Chelativorans sp. AA-79: one gene and its partner. The protein of the gene in region 1 interacts with the protein of each later gene in a pairwise test. Links are inferred from orthologs where the notes say so. Each region holds a gene or a part of one and is shown in the gene's direction. Other genes may lie near its edges.

Region 1 (3,243 bases):
AGATGGTGCGGATTTCCGCGATCAGTTCCATCCCGTCGATGCCCATGTCATCCAGCCGGCCGATGAAGGGCGAGATGAAGGTGGCGCCGGCCTTGGCCGCCAGCAAAGCCTGGTTGGCGGAGAAGCAAAGCGTGACATTGACCATGCGGCCGCTGTCGGTGAGCGCCTTGCAGGCCTTGAGGCCATCCATGGTGAGCGGCACCTTGATGGCGATGTTGTCGGCGATCTTCGAGAGGATCTCGGCTTCGCGCATCATCTCCTTGAACTCGACCGCGGTCACCTCCGCCGAGACCGGCCCGTCGACGATCTCGCAGATCTCCTTGGTGATGTCGAGGATCGGCCGGCCGGCCTTCATGATCAGGGAGGGATTGGTCGTCACCCCGTCCAGAAGCCCGGTCTCGCTCAATTCACGGATTTCATTCACATCGGCGGTGTCGACGAAAAACTTCATGATGCTCTCTCCTTCTCGCGTGGCCGGGCTCCAGCCCACCCCACCCCCAATCTATGCTCGGCCTTGCTCTAATCCAAGAAACGGGCAAGGTCACGCTCAATGAAAGAAGATTCGACGATCAAGCGCGTGATTCCCGTCATGGTGCCCATGCCGGCCGAGCGGCCATATTCCTATGCCGTGCCCGAAGGTCTCAGTGTGCAGCCGGGGGCGATCCTGCGCGTGCCCTTGGGCCCGCGCGAGGTGGCCGGCGTCGCGTGGGACGGCGACGGGGAGCCCGTGGAGGCCAGGAAACTCAGGGAGATCTCCCAGGTCTTCGAATGCCCGCCCCTGCCGGCGGAGATGCGCCGCTTCATCGAGTGGGTGGCTGCCTACACGCTCTCGCCCCCCGGCATCGTCGCGCGCATGGCCTTGCGGGCCCCCGCCGCTTTCGACCCCGAGCCGCCGACGGAGGGGCTGCGGCTCACCGCAAACCGTCCCGGGCGCACGACGTCCGCGCGCGAGCGCGTGCTCCACTACGCCGCGGACGGCCACGCCTGGACGCGCTCGGGCCTTGCCCATGCGGCGGGGGTTTCCACAACGGTGATCGACGGGCTCCTGGCGCAGGGCGTGTTCGAGCGCGTGGAGATCCCACCCCAGCCGATCGTGCCACACCCCGACACGGACTTCGGCCGCCCCGAACTTTCGCCCGACCAGCAATTGGCCGCCGAGCGCCTGAGCGAGAAGATCGGTGCCGGCGGCTTCAGCGTCACGCTTCTCGACGGCGTGACGGGTTCGGGAAAGACGGAGGTCTATTTCGAGGCGGTGGCCGCTGCCCTCGACCGGGGCGAGCAGGTGCTCATCCTGCTGCCGGAGATCGCCCTCACCCAGGCCTTCCTGGAACGCTTCCACGACCGCTTCGGCGCAAAGCCGGCGGAGTGGCACTCGGATCTGGCGCCGAGGAAACGCGAGCGCGTGTGGCGGCAGGTGGCGGAAGGCCAGGTGCGGGTGGTGGCCGGCGCCCGTTCGGCCCTCTTCCTGCCCTTCCGTGAACTCGGACTGGTCGTCGTCGACGAGGAGCACGATCCCGCCTACAAGCAGGAGGACCGCGTTTTCTACAACGCGCGCGACATGAGCGTGGTGCGCGGACGGCTCGGCAATTTTCCCGTCGTGCTCGCTTCGGCGACGCCTTCGCTCGAAAGCCGCGTGAACGCCGAACAGGGCCGCTACGAGCGCATCGTCCTTTCCGCCCGCTTCGCGGATGCCGCGCTTCCCGAACTGCGGGCGATCGACATGCGCAAGGCCCCTCCGGAACGCGGAGGGTTCCTCTCGCCGGTGCTGGTCGAGGCGATCGGGCGCACGGTCGAGCGCGGGGAGCAAGCGCTTCTCTTCCTCAACCGCCGCGGCTATGCCCCCCTGACGCTCTGCCGCGTCTGCGGCCACCGCTTCCAATGCCCGAACTGTTCGAGCTGGCTGGTGGAACACCGCTTCCGCCGCCAGCTCGTCTGCCACCATTGCGGGCACAACGAGCCGCAGCCGGAGGCCTGTCCCGAATGCGGCACGCTGGACCACCTCGTGCCCTGCGGCCCTGGCGTCGAGCGTATCGCGGAAGAAGTCGACCGGCACTTTCCCGAAGCGCGCACGATCATCCTGTCCTCCGACCTCCTCGGTGGCGTGAAGCGGCTGCGGCTGGAGCTCGAAGCCATCGCCGACGGCGAGGCCGACATCGTGGTCGGCACCCAGCTCGTCGCCAAGGGCCACAACTTCCCTTCGATGACGCTGGTGGGCGTGGTGGACGCGGATCTGGGCCTTGCCAATGGCGACCCGCGCGCGGCCGAACGCACGTTCCAGCTCTTGAGCCAGGTAACCGGCCGCGCCGGCCGCTCGGGCAAGAAAAGCACGGGCCTCCTGCAGACCTACCAGCCGGAGCATCCGGTCATGCGCGCGCTCGTCTCCGGCGATGCGGAGACATTCTACGAGCGCGAGATCGCGGAGCGCGAGCGCGCCGGCCTGCCGCCCTTCGGCCGGCTGGCATCGATCATCGTCAGCGCCGCCACACGACCGGAGGCCGAGGGCTACGCCCGCGCATTGCGGCGCGCGGCACCCGCCGCAGACGAGATAGAGGTTCTGGGCCCTGCCGAGGCCCCGCTCGCCGTGTTGGCCGGCCGCCACCGTTTCCGTCTCCTCGTTCACGGCATGCGCCGGGCCGATCTTCAGGCCTATCTGCGCCGGCTGCTCGACACGGCGGAGAAACCGCGGGGCTCCGTGCGCGTCCAGGTGGACATCGACCCGCAGAGCTTCCTTTGACGGTCCCACGCAGCCGCAAGTCAGCCGCTGCCACTTCCCGTCCCGAATCGGGTATAGGGGCGGTCCAGTAAAGTGCCGGACAGGAGGTGCAACATGGATTTCGCGTTTCCCTGGCCCTACAGTCCCGGAGAGTGGCTGGCCTGGATAGGCGCTGCACTCACCGCGCTTTTCGGCCTGGCGAACCTGATCGCCCCCCGGCTCATCCTTCGCGCCGGCGCAGCCGCGGACGCGGGGTCTACCCGCGCGCTCCTGGGCGGCTTTTACGCCGGGACCGGCCTGTCGGCCATCCTGTTCGCGCAGCCGCTCATCTATCTGGCCCTCGGCATCGCCTGGGCGCTCGCCGCCCTCGGCCAGGCGCTCTCATTGCTCTTCGACAAAGGCAGCGCAGTCGGCAAGTCGGCGCGTCTTGCCGCAACGCTCTTGATGGCTGCCCTGCCGCTTGCTTTCGTGCTTGGTTTCATTCCCTGACACGGAAGGAAGGATATGCGCTTCCCGGCTGAGGACACCGT
Region 2 (3,012 bases), 2.1 Mb from region 1 along the record:
CAGCTTCTCGCGCGGCAGATCGAGATCGACATTCTTCAGATTGTGCTCGCGCGCGCCGCGAATGGAAATGACCTTGTGATCGGGCATGCCCCGTCGATGCCTTCCGATTGTCCAGAACCGCCGGCCGGTCGGCCGGCTACGCTTATATAGGAAATGCGGGGCCAATATCGATGGCGCAGCCGCATCTCGCCCTCGGACCAGTGCCAGGATGATCTCCTCCACCTTTTCCAGCTTTTTGCAGCGAGGGCAAGTGAAAAGAACAAAGGACGAACAATCTCCTGACACAACGATGTCGGGAGGGTGCTGCTCCCGCGCCGATCACTTTTGCGCTCCTTTCGCGGGATGGCTTGACAGGACGGGCGGGCGGGGCGCAGAATCCTTTCACGTCGGGAGATGGCGTTTCAAGGCACTGCCTTGAGCTCGCCGCTTGCCGACGACGCTGGAGCAACGAAACAGGGAGGGAGGCATGACTCCACCGGACTGTTCACAGGGCTCCACCACGGATGTGGAGCCACAGCCGGTTTGGGGCTGACCTGATCCACCAAGCATGTCCCGGTAGGGCCTAAGGCCGCGGGAAGTGCGGAAATGCCGTTCGGGTGGACGCCGCGTCAGCACCAGCCGACTGCCGACAATCAGGAAATTGCGCGGATGGTGGCAACGCCGTCCGATGAAAAGCCGGTCATTTGCTCCCGGCATGGAAAATCCTAGATCGGCCCCTGCGCGCCCGGAAACCAAGCGGCGGCGGGGCCTTCCCCTTTGGTTCGGCAGTTGCTGGAGAGTGCAACGAGCAGGCGTCGCATAAGCGGCGGTGGAGCGGAACCGCGCGAGCCAGGGCCGGCAATCCGCGCACATTCCGAAGCATGGCTCCGCTTGCGCGATGCATTGTTCTGCGTTAGAACAAAAAAAGAACAAATGAGTTGTGGACGGGTCGGTGAGGTGCGCCCATTCGCGGGCGCGCGGCGAGCGTCGATCGGATAGGATCGTCGCCTGGATGGGAGCAGCCGGGTTGCTGCGGGGCTGTTGATCCCGCAATGAACGGCCTCCGGTTGCGAAATTTTGGATGAGTGGAGTGATGTCATGGCGGGTAGCGTCAACAAGGTGATCTTGGTCGGCAATCTGGGAGCGGATCCCGAGATCCGGCGACTCAATTCGGGCGACCCGGTCGTGAACCTTCGGATCGCGACTTCGGAGAGCTGGCGCGACCGGAACACCGGCGAGCGGCGCGACCGCACCGAATGGCACAATGTCGTGATCTTCAACGACAATCTGGCGAAGGTGGCCGAGCAGTATCTGAAGAAGGGCATGAAGGTCTATATCGAGGGGCAGTTGCAGACCCGGAAATGGACCGACCAGTCCGGCCAGGACCGCTATACGACCGAGGTGGTACTGCAGAAGTTCCGCGGCGAGCTGCAGATGCTCGATTCGCGCGGGCAGGGCGGCGAAGGCCAGGTGGGATATGGCGGCGGCGGGCGCAACTCCGATTTCGGCCAGTCGAGCCCGGCCGAAAGCGGCGGCGGTGGTGGCGGCGGCTACTCGCGCGATCTGGACGACGAAATCCCGTTCTAAGGCGCGCAGGGGCCCGACCCGAAGGAAAAGCCGGTGTCCTCGGAGCCGATCAGGGGCTGCCGTGCTCACGCGGGGCATGTCGGCTCTGGCGCCATATCCGAAAATGAGGCTTGGCAATCCCCGTTGCCGTCAGGATTTCTTTCCGGCGTTAAGCGGAAATGATGGCCCGGATCGGCCCTGCGCTGTTTCAATCGCCGCATTCGGCTCCCATTCTTGGCACTGCCCGTGATGACACGGGCAGCGTTGCGGGCTCGGGTCTTGCCTTGTCCGCCGGACGAAAAGCCAAAGAAGGATCAGGAACGTGATTTTGAAGAACAGTTCTCGAAACCTGCTTGCGGCCGCCTGCCTGTCCGCCGGTGTTGTCGTTGCCGCACCCGCGCTCGCTCAGGAGCCGCCCCAACCCTCCGCACCTGCCGCGAACCAGCCTTCCGAACCGGCCGCTGAGGCTCCAGCCGTCAGCGAGGAAAAACTGCAGTCTTTCGTCGTGGCGTTTGCCGAAGTCGAGAAGATCAAGCAGGAATATTCACAACGGCTGCAGGGAGCCGGCTCTGAAGGGGAGCAGCAGCAGATCCAGAACGAGGCCGGCCAGAAGATGTTGCAGGCGGTCCAGGACAAAGGCATCTCGGTGGATGAATACAACCAGATCATCCGGGCGGCGCAAACGGACCCCGCCTTGGCGGAACGGGTGACGGAGGCCATGGGCCAGGCAGAGCAGTAGCATCCGCGCAAGCGGACGAATCCATCTCCCGTCCGGCGACGACCGGGCGGGAGATTATCTTCAGGCAGCATCCGCTGCCCATCATTGCCCCCACACTCCTCTGCTTGCCGAGGGCTGAAGCGTCTCGGCCGATGAAGAGCGCATGGACAGCCCGGCCCCTGGCGGCACCGCTGCCATGGATGCCTGAGCCGCATACCGGCCTAGCGGCTGGCCCGGTAGTTATCGGCTGGAAGCAAGCTGGTCCATGAATGTGAGAACTTTCCTCTCCTGATGGGGACAGAAATCGCCCATCTTGAGTTTATCTTTCGCTGCCAACCCTTTGTTCCCATTCACCATTCACCATCCACCATCCACCATTCACCATCAACAAAAACACGTTGTTTTTCTCCCCACTCCCTCCGCCCGGTTTATTCTTGCCCCATCGCTCTCGCGGGAACCGGATGCGCACCGGGTGTTCGGGAGGGCGGCGGAAACCTCCCTCCCCAGGATCGGAACCTGGGGATCCGAGGGCCCGCGACAGGCCGGCGGTGCCGGGGCGGTGGGTGTGAGAGGCCGTTTCCGGAAAAACGGATGCTGGGTGAGAGACGGCATCGCGGAAACCGCGGAGAAGCCGCTAGGGTTCTCCTTCGGCCCGGCAGAGACCACCCCCTTCATTGGGTGCAGCCGGGAAGGAGAAGGGTCCGAGTGATCGGCCGAGGTCGGGACAGACTCCGGCGGGGGTGAGGAGC

The links.
Region 2: the proteins of PVE73_RS03030 (region 1) and PVE73_RS12925 interact in binary tests that used the Escherichia coli proteins (3 or more experiments, as listed by UniProt). The link is inferred for Chelativorans sp. AA-79 from one-to-one orthologs.

Annotation. Positions count from the first base shown.
Region 1 is NZ_CP120361.1:603,824-607,066, reverse strand. The notes cover bases 215-3,142. They hold PVE73_RS03030 (primosomal protein N'), read left to right. Parts: upstream 215-550; coding sequence 551-2,734; downstream 2,735-3,142. Other genes in these bases: PVE73_RS03025 (DUF4345 domain-containing protein), read left to right, coding at 2,828-3,142; fsa (fructose-6-phosphate aldolase), read right to left, coding at 215-451. Outside these bases: more of fsa, read right to left, coding at 1-214; more of PVE73_RS03025, read left to right, coding at 3,143-3,202.
Region 2 is NZ_CP120361.1:2,668,539-2,671,550, forward strand. What follows is about bases 125-2,821. They hold PVE73_RS12925 (single-stranded DNA-binding protein), read left to right. Parts: upstream 125-1,077; coding sequence 1,078-1,566; downstream 1,567-2,821. Other genes in these bases: PVE73_RS12930 (DUF4168 domain-containing protein), read left to right, coding at 1,874-2,284. Outside these bases: excinuclease ABC subunit UvrA, read right to left, coding at 1-87. UniProt on the Escherichia coli protein: Plays an important role in DNA replication, recombination and repair. Binds to ssDNA and to an array of partner proteins to recruit them to their sites of action during DNA metabolism. Acts as a sliding platform that migrates on DNA via reptation.